Regions from separate parts of the Rahnella sp. CG8 genome, predicted to be linked through region 1. Evidence: predicted binding sites of a transcription regulator. Region 1 holds the regulator's gene; each other region holds the start of a gene.

What was found. Region 1 encodes PurR, which represses purine synthesis genes. Its sites were predicted from a motif close to CANGCAAACGTTTGCNTG; they were not measured.
Region 2: a site for PurR is predicted at 1,983-2,000, ahead of rbsD (D-ribose pyranase). Genes of this name have one in related genera too.
Region 3: a site for PurR is predicted at 1,813-1,830, ahead of HGO41_RS02535 (amino acid aminotransferase). Genes of this name have one in related genera too.
Region 4: a site for PurR is predicted at 1,559-1,576, ahead of HGO41_RS20770 (L-serine ammonia-lyase). Genes of this name have one in related genera too.

The regions. Positions count from the first base shown of each region.
Region 1 covers NZ_JABAED010000023.1:65,439-68,925, forward strand. Annotated here, with positions in the region: gene punC (purine nucleoside transporter PunC) at 1-660, opposite strand, end outside; gene punR (DNA-binding transcriptional activator PunR) at 797-1,702, shown strand; gene purR (HTH-type transcriptional repressor PurR) at 1,739-2,764, opposite strand; gene cydH (cytochrome bd-I oxidase subunit CydH) at 3,099-3,188, shown strand; gene HGO41_RS19440 (C40 family peptidase) at 3,354-3,487, opposite strand, start outside.
Region 2 covers NZ_JABAED010000010.1:5,450-8,936, reverse strand. Annotated here, with positions in the region: gene kup (low affinity potassium transporter Kup) at 1-1,797, shown strand, start outside; gene rbsD (D-ribose pyranase) at 2,013-2,432, shown strand; gene rbsA (ribose ABC transporter ATP-binding protein RbsA) at 2,440-3,487, shown strand, end outside.
Region 3 covers NZ_JABAED010000002.1:116,749-120,235, forward strand. Annotated here, with positions in the region: gene asnS (asparagine--tRNA ligase) at 1-240, shown strand, start outside; gene ompC (porin OmpC) at 540-1,652, shown strand; gene HGO41_RS02535 (amino acid aminotransferase) at 1,894-3,084, shown strand; gene HGO41_RS02540 (MBL fold metallo-hydrolase) at 3,170-3,487, opposite strand, start outside.
Region 4 covers NZ_JABAED010000027.1:28,656-32,142, reverse strand. Annotated here, with positions in the region: gene pabB (aminodeoxychorismate synthase component 1) at 1-797, shown strand, start outside; gene HGO41_RS20775 (CoA pyrophosphatase) at 794-1,396, shown strand; gene HGO41_RS20770 (L-serine ammonia-lyase) at 1,604-2,968, shown strand; gene HGO41_RS20765 (EAL domain-containing protein) at 3,425-3,487, shown strand, end outside.

The sequences.
Region 1 (3,487 bases):
AAAGAATCCGGCGGAACAGGCGGCATAAATCATGACATTCCCGCTGTAAACAGGCGATTTCAGTAACGTCGCAAACCCTGTTTTATCAGCCTTCGCTTGTTTTGCCGGTTTATTCTCACGCAGAGTCAGCGTCGTCAGCACCAGGACGACGGCGACTGCGGTCAGCAGAGCAAAAATGGCTTCCCAGTCAAAATGATTGAGCACCCACGCACCAAGTAATGGTGCCAGTGCCGGAGAAAGAGCTACTAACGGCATAATGCTGGCGAAGGTTTTTTTCGCCACATCGGCAGAGAAACGGTCAACAACGATTGCCTGCCAGGTGACTGCGGCGGCACAAACCCCCATCGCCTGTAAGAAGCGCAGGGCCAGAAGGGCGCGTACATTCTCAACCCAGATAACGCCCAGACAACCGACCGCAAACAGTGTCAGACCAAGAAGCAATACCGGTTTACGGCCGATCCTGTCTGACAACGGCCCCCATAACAACTGACCGAGAGCAAATCCGCCGAGGAAAATGCTCAGACTTGCGCTGATCATCCCGGGGCTGGTCGTCAGACTGGTTTGCATGGCGCTGAACGCAGGCAGATACATATCAGTGGCTAAAAAGCCCAGCATGCTCAGTCCCGCAAGATAGAGCATAAATCCAAAGGAGGGTTTCATTATCGTCTCGTTAATTTATTTATTGCAGATGATGTGATGCAGATTACATACCGGAGGCGGAGTTTAACGCTTTGATAACAGGCTTGTGAAACGCTAATATTTGCACTCTGCTATCAAAAATATTGAAGGCTGAATTATGTGGTCAGAATACGCCCTTGAAGTGGTAGATGCCGTGGCAAGAACAGGTAGTTTTAGTGCGGCAGCGCAAGATTTGCACCGCGTGCCTTCTGCTATCAGCTATACCGTCCGTCAGCTTGAGCAGTGGCTGGCCGTGCCGTTGTTTGAGCGTCGCCATCGTGACGTGGTACTGACGCCTGCGGGAAAGGTTTTTGTCGATGAAGCGCGGATTCTGACAAAAAAAATGATAGCCACGCGCCGGCAGTGTCAGCAGGTGGCGAACGGCTGGCGCGGCGAATTACGTGTGGCGGTTGACCGGATTGTAAAACCCGCACGGACACGGCGTCTGGTGCTCGATTTCTACCGCCATTTTGCGGACACCGAACTCATTATTCACTCAGAAGTGTTTAATGGTGTCTGGGATGCGCTGGTTGACGGGCGGGCAGACGTGGCGATCGGTGCTACACGCGCGGTACCGGTTGGCGGGGGCTTCAGTTTTCGTGACATGGGATTTATGGACTGGCATTGCGTCGTCAGCCCGCAACATCTGCTGGCTCAGTTATCCGGCGCGCTGAATGATGATGAGTTGCGGCCTTATCCTGCACTCTGTCTGGAAGACACCTCCCGGACATTGCCTAAGCGGGATACATGGACGCTTGATAACCAGCGGCGGCTGGTCGTGCCAGACTGGACCTGTGCGCTGGAATGCCTGACCGAAGGCTTATGCGTGGGTATGATGCCGGTTCATCGCGTCACGCCGTGGATAGAACAGAAAAAGTTGCAGGTGCTGACGCTGGAAAATACGTTTCCCGACAGCCCGTGTTGCCTGACGTGGGATCAAAGCAATCCGTCACCCTCGCTGGCCTGGTTGCTGGAATATATGGGCGATACAGAAACCATGAATCAGGAATGGCTGCGTGATTAGAAAAAAACGCCTGCATCTGCAGGCGTTCGATATCTGTTAACGGCGGTAATCGCGGTACGGACCATCGGCTACGGAACGGCGTTCGACCAGTTTCGGATGCACCTCAATGGTCTGAGACTCTTCACGCTTACTGACAATTCTGTCCAGCAACATGGTAAAGGCCATTTCACCCAGACGTTCTTTCGGCTGATGCACGGTTGTCAGCGCGGGGGAGAAGTAACGGGCGTTACGCACATTGTCGTAACCGATCACGGAAATATCCTGAGGAACGCGCAGGCCCAGTTCGTCTGCGGCACAGATTGCGCCCATTGCCATCACATCGCCACCACAGAATACGGCAGTCGGGCGGTGCTTCTGCATCAGAATTTTATGCATCGCCTGATAGCCCGATTCCGGCTCGAAATCGCCCTGAACCACCCATTCGTCACGCAGCGGAATATTGGCTTCAGTCAGTGCTTTCACAAAACCCTGGAAGCGGCCACCGCCGGTATTACGTGCCAGTTGGCCCGGGATCACCCCAATATCACGATGACCGCGTTCAATCAGATAACGCCCGGCCATGTAACCCCCTTCGAAAGCATTATCAATAATGCTGTCGGTGAAGTTCTTACGCGCTTCGCCCCAGTCCATGACCACCATTGGGATCGAACGGTGCTCCTCGAGCATATTGAGCAACTCATCAGGATATTCCGCGCACATCACCAGCAAGCCATCGACGCGTTTTTGCGCCAGCATTTGCAGGTAGGCTTGTTGTTTTTCCAGATTATTATGCGAGTTACACAAAATCAGCGTATAGCCTTTGGAGAAGCAGCTGTTTTCTACGGCTTCAATCACTTCGGCAAAATAGGGCGCTTCGCTGGAGGTGGCAAGCAGACCGATCGTTTTGGTGTTATTGACCTTCAGACTGCGGGCTACAGCACTCGGCGAGTAATGTAACTCTTTGATTGCAAGGAGAACCGCTTCTTTGGTTTCTTCGGCGACGAAACGTGTTTTATTGATGACGTGCGACACGGTTGTAGTGGAAACGCCAGCGCGCTTTGCGACATCTTTAATCGTTGCCATGTAAACAATGACTCCTGAACTCACGTGTTTCAGCACGTTAGCATTATGTTAATCGTTTGCTTGCGTGGATCTCACTGCTGGCTTCTAAAAGGGCAGTGAAATCGTTGGGTGGATTCTTCAGAATGAGGCGTGAAATGCTCTCGGGTGAAATCAACCGGCACACAGGCGTGTTAACCGACAATTTTCTCTTATAATGCAGGAAAGTGGAAGTAAAATTCTCAGGGATACATTGTCATTCAGCACAAGATTTTAAATGTTAATTATGCGAAAATGCGCTGGCACACAATTAGTGTGGCTTAAAAAATGCCACAATTTGATCCGAAAGGGGGGTTTGATGGACAGCAACCTGAAATTATCGTTGATCACCACGGTATGCGCTTTGCTTATGATTATCGCTTTCAGCTTCACTGCGGTGATGAACTGATTCAGTAAGTGAACCGCTATAAAAAAGGGCGATTCCTGTTACAGGAATCGCCCTTTTCAATTTTACGCAGTGGCCGTTACCGCCGATACTCTTCCCTGCAGAAACTCTTCGTTAAATGCTATTCAATGGCTGATTAGCGAAACTTCAGACTTAACGAATTGTTTATTATCGGATCGTTTTCGGCGTCATTACCCGGCGTGCACCCACATAATGATCTTGCCAGTAATCGTCGCCGAGAGAGGTGATTTTAATGTCTTCGCCCGTTCTTGGAGACTGAATAAACTTGCCGTTCCCCACGT
Region 2 (3,487 bases), on a different contig from region 1:
GGTACCAGTCCTCTCTACACCTTAAGAGAGTGTTTTTCTGGTCACTATGGTTTCAACGTTGAACCCAGCGTCGTTTTTGGTTTTCTCTCTCTGATTTTCTGGATGTTAATCCTCATTGTTTCGCTCAAGTACCTCACTTACGTGATGCGGGCGGACAACGCAGGGGAGGGCGGTATTCTGACGCTGATGTCTCTGGCGGGCAGAAACACCTCGGCACGCACCACTGCCGTTTTGGTCATTCTCGGCCTGATCGGCGGAAGTTTCTTCTATGGTGAAGTGGTGATCACTCCGGCTATTTCTGTTCTTTCCGCGATGGAAGGTCTGGAAATCGCAGCACCTTCACTTGATCCTTATATCGTTCCCTTATCTATTACTGTCCTGACGCTGCTTTTCATTATTCAGAAACACGGCACCGGCATCGTGGGCAAACTGTTTGCGCCGGTGATGTTGTTGTGGTTCCTGACGCTGGCTGTTCTCGGCGTGAACAGCATCATGCAGAACCCTGAAGTACTTCGCGCCATGAACCCGATGTGGGCGGTTAACTTCTTTATCGAGCATAAGTCGTTTTCCTTCCTGGCACTTGGCGCGGTCGTTCTGTCGATTACCGGTGTGGAAGCGCTGTATGCGGATATGGGCCACTTCGGGAAATTCCCGATCCGTCTGGCCTGGTTCACCGTGGTGCTGCCTTCTCTGGTGCTGAACTACTTCGGTCAGGGCGCATTGCTGCTCAAAGATCCGGAGTCGATTAAAAACCCGTTCTTCCTGCTGGCGCCTGACTGGGCTTTGATCCCGTTACTGGTGCTGGCAACGCTGGCCACCATTATCGCGTCTCAGGCTGTTATCTCCGGTGTGTTTTCCCTGACGCGTCAGGCTGTGCGTTTAGGCTATTTACCGCCAATGCGCATCATCCACACTTCAGAAATGGAAGCAGGCCAGATTTACATCCCGGCCATTAACTGGTTGCTGTACTTTGCGGTGGTTATCGTTATCGCCAGCTTCGAGCATTCGAGCAATCTGGCAGCGGCATACGGTATCGCAGTGACCGGTACGATGGTGCTGACCAGTATTCTTTCCTGTACGGTGGCACTCAAAAACTGGCACTGGAAACCTTTCCTGGTCGGGCTTTTGCTGATCGGTCTGCTGTTTATGGATATCCCGCTGTTCGCGGCGAACGCTACTAAACTGTTCTCCGGCGGTTGGTTGCCGCTGACGCTGGGTTTGGGCATGTTTATCGTTATGACGACCTGGAAAAGCGAGCGCTTCCGCCTTATGCGCCGCATGAACGAGCATGGGAATTCCCTGGAAGCGATGATCGCCTCTCTGGAGAAATCCCCGCCGGTGCGTGTTCCGGGTACGGCTGTGTATATGTCGCGCGCCATCAACGTCATTCCGTTTGCGTTGCTGCACAATCTCAAACACAACAAAGTGTTGCATGAGCGTGTGGTACTGCTGACGTTACGCACCGAAGATGCGCCTTATGTACATAACGTCCGGCGCGTCACCATCGAACAGCTTTCGCCGACGTTCTGGCGTGTGGTCGCCAGCTACGGATTTAAAGAAACGCCGAACGTGGAGGAAGTGTTCCACCGTTGCGGTCTGGAAGGATTGCCGTGCCGGATGATGGAAACGTCATTCTTTATGTCGCACGAATCACTGATCCTGACCAAGCGCCCCTGGTATCTCTACTTCCGTGGCAAACTCTTTATGGCGCTCAGCCGCAACGCCTTACGCGCGCCAGATCAGTTTGAAATTCCGCCGAACCGCGTAATCGAACTCGGTACGCAGGTAGAAATCTGATCCTCATTTCTACTGCTCGCAGGGCACCTTCGGGTGCCCTGTTTTATTTTCTCTTTCTCCTTTCTGAAACGACTAACTCAAATTTCCCTGCGGTTTCTTAATTATTCAGCGAAACGTTTCGACGCTGATCACAATTCCATCATAACTCCGTTGCGATGGCCGGGGATCTTTATAAACTCATCGGTGAGCGAAACGTTTCGCTGTAGGAGTTCACAATGAAGAAGTCACCGCTGTTAAATGCCGAAATCTCACATGTTATTGCCCGGTTAGGTCACACCGATCAGCTGGTTATTGGCGATGCCGGACTTCCGGTGCCAGCAGCTTGCCAACGCATCGATCTGGCCCTGACCCAGGGAGTTCCCACCTTTTTACAAGTCTTAGAGGTAGTGACACATGAGATGCAGGTTGAGCGGGCTATCCTCGCCGAGGAAATCCTCACTAAAAATCCTCAACTCCATGAAGCGTTGCTCGCCCAATTGACACAACTCGAACAACACCAGGGAAACACCATTGCTTTGGATTACGTCAGTCATGAGTCATTCAAAGCACAAAGCGAAAAAAGTCGGGCTGTGATCCGCAGCGGGGAATGTTCGCCTTATGCGAACGTTATTCTGTGTGCTGGCGTAACCTTCTGAGGCCTTTATGCAACCTTTGCTGCAACTGACAGGCATTGATAAAGCCTTTCCCGGCGTAAAAGCACTTTCCGGCGCGGCGCTCAGCGTCTATCCGGGACGTGTAATGGCGCTGGTGGGAGAAAACGGCGCGGGCAAGTCCACCATGATGAAAGTGCTGACCGGCATCTATCAGAAAGATGCCGGCTCAGTGCATTTTCTTGGCAAGGAAGCGGTTTTCAGTGGCCCTAAAGCCTCTCAGGAAGCCGGGATTGGTATCATTCATCAGGAATTGAACCTGATCCCCCAACTGACGATTGCTGAAAATATCTTCCTGGGCCGTGAGTTTGTGAACGGTTTTGGCCGCATCAACTGGAAAAAGATGTATGCCGAGGCCGATAAACTGCTGGCGCGCCTGAATCTGCGTTACAAAAGCGACCGGCTGGTAGGCGATTTATCCATCGGCGACCAGCAGATGGTCGAAATTGCCAAAGTGCTGAGCTTTGAATCCAAAGTCATCATTATGGATGAACCGACGGATGCCCTGACCGATACCGAAACCGCTTCTTTATTTAACGTGATCCGGGAACTGAAAGCCGCCGGTTGCGGTGTGGTGTATATCTCCCACCGCATGAAAGAAATTTTCGAAATCTGCGACGACGTGACGGTGTTCCGTGACGGGCAGTTTATTGCAGAGCGGCCGGTCAGTTCGCTTGAAGAAGACACGCTGATTGAAATGATGGTGGGCCGTCGCCTCGAAGAGCAATACCCGCGCATTAATCATGAACGCGGTGCGCTGCGTTTGCAGGTACGCGATGTCAGCGGACCGGGCGTGGATAACGTCAGCTTTGATCTGTACAGCGGCGAAATTCTGGGGATTTCCGGTCTGATGGGCGCAGGCCGTACCGAACTGATGAAAATTCTCTACGGAGCCTTACCGCGTAAAAGTGGTTATGTGGCGCTCGATGGCCGCGAAGTGGTGACACACTCACCGCAGGACGGGCTGGCAAACGGCATTGTTTATATCTCTGAAGACCGCAAGCGCGATGGCTTAGTTCTGGGCATGTCAGTGAAAGAAA
Region 3 (3,487 bases), on a different contig from region 1:
GGTGAGATTATCGGTGGCTCTCAGCGTGAGGAACGTCTGGACGTACTGGACGCCCGTATGGCTGAAATGGGGCTAAATAAAGAAGATTATTGGTGGTATCGCGATCTTCGTCGTTACGGCACAGTCCCGCATTCAGGCTTCGGCCTTGGCTTTGAACGTTTAGTCGCCTATGTAACCGGTGTTCAAAACGTTCGTGACGTGATCCCGTTCCCACGTACACCACGTAGTGCAACCTTCTAATTAATTAAACTATTTTTAATTAACATAATAGTTACAAAACTAAGGCCAGCTTTGCTGGCCTTAGTCATTTTCAAAGATAGATCCCTGTCACAAAGTTCCGTAAAATACACATTTTGAAATACATTCTTTCCTGCTGAAACATATTTAGTAATTTAGTAGCATTTTCGCTGTGGATTAAGCTCACCACGGATGGAATAGTGCGTTCAGACACAGGAGACACCAAACTTTCGTGAATAGTTCCGTAAAGAATTATTTAGGCAGTGGCAGGTGTCCAAATAAAACCAATGAGGGTAATAATAATGATGAAGCGCAATATTCTTGCAGTGGTAATCCCTGCTCTGTTAGTTGCTGGTGCAGCTAATGCAGCTGAGATCTATAACAAAGATGGCAACAAACTGGATCTGTACGGTAAAGTTGACGCACGTCACACCTTCTCTGACAATGCTGGCGACGATGGCGACCAGACCTATGTCCGTTTCGGCTTCAAAGGCGAAACTCAAATTACTGACCAACTGACCGGTTACGGCCAGTGGGAATACAACGTTCAGGCTAACCATGCAGAAAGTGCTGGCGATGAAGGCAACAAAACTCGTCTGGGCTTCGCAGGTCTGAAATTTGGTGATGCAGGTTCTTTCGACTACGGTCGTAACTACGGCGTAATCTACGACGTAATGTCCTACACCGACCAATTGCCAATCTATGGCGATGACACCATGTACCAGAACAACGACAACTTCATGGTTGGTCGTGCTAACGGTGTGGCAACTTACCGTAACAGCAACTTCTTCGGTCTGGTTGATGGCCTGAGCTTCGCTGTACAGTACCAGGGCAAAAACGACGAAGGTCGTGATGGTCGTGGCGCAGTTGATTCCAATGGTGACGGCTGGGGTACTTCTGCCGCTTACGCTATCGGCAACTCAGGTGTTAGCATTACTGGTGCTTACTTCTCTTCTAACCGTACTGTTACTCAGAAACAAGACGGCACTGGCGACAAAGCTGACGCATACGCATTCGGCGCTAAATACGACGCTAACAACCTGTACCTGGCAACCTTCTACGGTGAATCACGTAACACCACCGATTACGGTAACCCGGATGCAATTGCTAACAAAACTCAGAACTTCGAAGTTGTTGCTCAGTACCAGTTCGATTTCGGTCTGCGCCCATCTATCGCATACCTGCAGTCTAAAGGTAAGAGCCTGAACGGTTTCACCAACAACGGTTCTACCTACGCTGGCGGCGATGCTGACCTGGTTAAATATGTAGAAGTTGGTACTTACTACTACTTCAACAAAAACATGTCTACCTATGTTGACTACAAAATCAACCTGCTGGACGACAACAGCTACACCAAAGCAGCGGGTCGCAGCACTGACGACATCGTGGGTGTTGGTCTGCAATACCAGTTCTAATATCACTTAACGATGCGCTTACGGGCGCATCAAAGTGGATATCAAGGCAGAGCTTCGGCTCTGCCTTTTGCATTTCTGAGTCTTGAAAATACCGCTTTTCCACCCTCGCCTATAAAATATTTTAATCTCCCACGCCTTCTCACAACTCTGTTTTCTTTTTGCCGCAAACGGTTGGCAAAAGGGGGCGCTGGCGTTACCCTGATGACCTCTTTCGTAATATCAGGCTATGGAATTTTCCGACATGTTTGAAAAAATCACTGCAGCACCTGCTGACCCTATCCTGGGTCTTACCGATCTTTTCCGCGCTGACGACCGCTCTAATAAAATCAATCTGGGGATTGGTGTTTATAAAGACGAAACAGGTAAAACGCCGGTTCTGGCCAGCGTGAAAAAAGCCGAACAGTTCCTGTTGGAAAATGAAACCACTAAAACCTATCTGAGTATCGACGGGTTGCCTGATTTTGCCCGTTGTACACAGGAACTGCTGTTTGGCAAAGACAGCACGGTTATTGCTGATAAACGGGCACGCACCGCACAGACTCCGGGCGGCACCGGCGCTTTGCGTATCGCAGCAGATTTCATCGCTACACAAACCAGCGCCAGACGCGTGTGGGTCAGTAATCCGAGCTGGCCGAACCATAAAGGTGTGTTCTCTGCTTCCGGTCTGGAAGTTGTGGAATACAATTACTATGACGCTGCAAATCACAGCCTTGATTTCGATGGCATGCTGAAAAGCCTGAGCGAAGCGAAAGCAGGCGACGTGGTGCTGTTCCATGGCTGCTGTCACAATCCAACCGGTATCGATCCTACGGAAGAACAATGGGCACAGCTGGCAGAATTGTCGGTGAGCAACGGCTGGTTACCGTTGTTCGACTTCGCCTATCAGGGCTTTGCAAAAGGTCTGGAAGAAGATGCGGCGGGTCTGCGCCTGTTCGTGGCAAAACATAAGGAATTGCTGGTCGCCAGTTCTTACTCGAAAAACTTCGGCTTATACAATGAACGCGTAGGTGCTTGTACGTTAGTCGCAGCCGATGAAGAAACTGCCGGTCGCGCTTTCAGCCAAATGAAATCGGTTATCCGTGCAAACTACTCCAACCCGCCGTCACACGGTGCTGCGGTTGTAGCCACCATACTGGGTAACGAAGCTTTGCGCACGCTGTGGGAGCAGGAACTAAGCGATATGCGCCTGCGTATCCATCGTATGCGCCAGCTATTCGTCAGCACCTTGCAGGAAAAAGGCGCTCAACAGGATTTCAGCTTTATTATTAACCAGAACGGGATGTTCTCTTTCAGCGGCCTGACCAAAGATCAGGTATTGCGTTTACGTGATGAATTCGGCGTGTACGCGGTGAACTCCGGCCGTATCAACGTTGCCGGCATCACGCTCGAAAATATGGCACCGCTGTGTGAAGCCATCGTCGCCGTACTGTAAAAGATAAGCAGTGTTGCTCAATTAAAAAAGCCCGTCAGGATACCTGACGGGCTTTTTGTTTTTTGCTGATAAGCAGCAAACGTAATTACCAGACCGGCATTTCATCCTGCAGGAACGGGTTCGTTTTACGCTCATAACCAAAGTCTGACATCGGGCCATGACCGGGAATAAAGACCATGTCATCGCCGAGCGGTAATAATTTCGTTTTGATGGAATGAATCAGCGCCTGATGGTCACCACGCGGGAAATCACTGCGGCCTACGCCACCCTTGAAAATCACATCACCAGAAACGGCAATTCGCGCTTTATCATTGATGAAGACAATATGCCCCGGCGTATGGCCTGGGCAATGCAACACGGATAAGATTTCTTCACCAACACCCACTGAATCCCCTTCTTCCAG
Region 4 (3,487 bases), on a different contig from region 1:
AATACGGTGAGAAATTCCGTAAGATTCAGGAATATATTCACAGTGGTGATTGCTATCAGATCAATCTGGCGCAGCGGTTTTCGACAGAATACAGCGGCGATGAATGGCAGGCTTTCCTGCGCCTCAATCAGGCTAATCGCGCCCCTTTCTCCGCGTTTCTGCGTCTGCCGGAAAATGCCGTTGTCTGTCTTTCACCCGAGCGTTTCATCTGGCTGAAAGACGCTGAGATCCAGACCCGTCCGATTAAGGGAACGCTGCCGCGCTGCGAAGATCCGACTGAGGATATGCAGCAGGCAGAACGACTGGCGGCATCGGAAAAGGATCGCGCCGAAAACCTGATGATTGTCGATTTGCTGCGTAACGATATCGGCCGCGTGGCGACACCCGGCAGTGTGCGGGTGCCGGAGCTGTTCGTTGTGGAGCCCTTCCCCGCCGTCCATCATCTGGTCAGCACGATCACCGCCCGGTTACCCGAAACCTGTCACGCCAGCGCCTTACTGCGTGCCTGTTTCCCCGGCGGCTCCATTACCGGTGCGCCCAAAGTGCGTGCCATGGAAATTATCGAAGAACTTGAACCGCACCGGCGCAACGGCTATTGCGGCAGCATTGCATATCTGAGTTGCTGCGGCACGATGGACAGCAATATCACCATCCGCACATTGCTCACCGCACAGGGCAAAATTTACTGCTGGGCGGGTGGCGGGATCGTCGCTGACAGTCAGGAACAGGCGGAATATCAGGAAACTTTTGATAAGATTGCCCGTATTCTGCCTGAATTAGGAGAAATACAGCCGTGACGCTGCTGGAACAACACGCGCCCTTACAGACGTTTTCACCTGCCGTGGAAGATTTCATCCTGCGTTTTCAATTGCAGCAGCCGCGCCTGCCTGCTGCGGCGTTGCGCGGAACCCGCCACGCCGCTGTGTTGATCCCGATTATCTGCCGTCCGGAACCGACCCTTTTACTGACGCGCCGCTCCGATCAGTTGCGTAAACACGCCGGCCAGGTCGCCTTTCCCGGTGGTGCAGCAGATGCTTCCGATGCCTCGATTATTGCCACCGCATTACGCGAAGCGCATGAAGAGGTCGCGATCCCCCCTGAACAGGTTCATATATTAGGCACACTGTCGCCGCAGGACAGCAGCAGCGGTTTTCAGGTCACGCCGGTTATCGGGCTGTTGCCTGTTGATGTACCACTGCATCCCGCGGAAGATGAAGTCGCCGAGTTGTTTGAAATGCCGCTGCGGGAAGCCTTTGATCTCGCACGTTATCACCCCCTGGATATTCACCGCAGAGGCACTCATCACCGGGTTTATCTGTCCTGGTATCAGCAACAATTTGTCTGGGGGCTGACGGCGGGAATCATCCGTCAGTTGGCCCGGCAGGTTGAAGTCTGAGCTCAGTGATTACATTACGATCACACTTTTGCATCAAATAAGTTTATTTCATGCGAAAAATGAAACTTTTGCCTCTCAGCCCTTTTAAACTATAAGTCTATCCATAAGAACAAGAGACCCGTCCATAAGGGCTGTCTCTGGTGTTGGTTCATTTATGGAAGCCAGGGATCCCGTTCCCTGCCGCAATCTATTACAGGAGTATTCGACGTGATTAGCGTTTTCGACATGTTCAAGGTCGGGATTGGCCCTTCCAGTTCCCATACTTTGGGCCCGATGAAAGCAGGCAAACAGTTCGCTGATGACCTGCTGGAAAAGGGCATGATGCCTGCCGTTACGCGTGTCGCCGTGGACGTTTTTGGTTCTTTGTCTCTGACAGGTAAAGGCCACCACACAGATATCGCCATTATTTTAGGTCTGGCGGGCAATCAGCCAGATACCGTCGACATCGACGGCATTCCGCATTTTATCCGCGACGTTGAGCAACGTGAGCGTCTGCCGCTGGGCGGAACCCAGCATGAAGTCGATTTCCCACGTGATACCGGTATGGTGTTCCGCGGGGAGAATTTACCGCGTCACGAAAACGCCATGCAAATTCACGCTTTTGCTGGCGACAAGATGATTTACAGCAAAACCTATTACTCGGTCGGCGGCGGCTTTATCGTTGATGACGAGCATTTCGGTCAGCCTGTGCTGGATGAAGTGGCGGTGCCGTACAGCTTTAATTCGGCCAGTGAAATGCTGGCAAAATGTAAGGAAACCGGGCTGTCATTATCCGGCCTGGTGATGAAAAACGAGCTGGCGCAGCACAGTAAGCAGGACATCGAGCAGTATTTCGAGAAAATCTGGCACACCATGCAGGCCTGTATCGATCGCGGCCTGAATACCGAAGGCGTTCTGCCTGGCCCGTTGCGGGTGCCGCGTCGTGCTTCTGCCCTGCGCCGGATGCTGGTGTCTAACGACAAACTTTCCAGTGACCCGATGAACGTGATCGACTGGGTGAATATGTTTGCCCTCGCGGTTAACGAAGAAAACGCGGCAGGCGGACGTGTCGTGACGGCACCCACCAACGGCGCATGCGGCATTGTGCCTGCGGTGCTGGCGTATTATGACCAGTTCATTCAGTCGGTCAGCCCGGACATTTATCTGCGTTATTTCCTGAGTTCCGGTGCTATCGGTATTCTGTATAAAATGAATGCGTCGATTTCAGGCGCTGAAGTGGGCTGTCAGGGTGAAGTTGGCGTAGCCTGTTCAATGGCGGCGGCAGGCTTGACGGAATTGCTTGGCGGCAGCCCGGAACAGGTGTGCGTTGCGGCCGAAATTGGCATGGAACACAATCTGGGATTAACCTGTGACCCTGTTGCCGGACAGGTTCAGGTACCGTGCATCGAACGTAATGCCATCGCGTCAGTGAAAGCCATTAATGCCGCCCGTATGGCATTACGCCGCACCAGTGAGCCGAGAGTTTCACTGGATAAAGTCATTGAGACAATGTACGAAACCGGTAAAGATATGAATTCCAAATATCGGGAAACCTCGCGTGGCGGTCTGGCGATTAAGGTTCAGTGCGACTGATCCGGTCGAAAAGATGACCTCTTCCTGCGGTATTTTCAGGTTGTATTAATTTCAACCAATTTACCGCAGGAAATACCACCTGGCCGGTAGCCGGCAGCAATAAAACCTTCGCTAACAACAACCTGTTGTATTATCAATACATAATGGTAGTGAGACTTGCATTATACCCTGCAGGTGCGGCATGCTGATTTCCGCCTGATTTCCCCTGTCCGGGTCCCCCTTATTACGTCTGCGTAAATGTCGGAAATGGACAGGAAAAACCTCAGTGACACTGTCACCTGTATGTTTTTTTTTCGATTTGAACAGAGAAATATAGGGAGTTTGCCGCTACTCAAACTGAGCGCCCGACGATTTACAGCTACTCTCTATAAAAACGAAATGGCTGTTACGCATCGGTAACCCTTTAAAATAATAATTTTGAGCCTGCCTTTAACTCGGGATAAAAGGATTAGAACGATGCTGTTCTCCCAGACCGGACTCGCGAAGTATCGCTACTATCGCATTGCCCTCGCCAGTGCA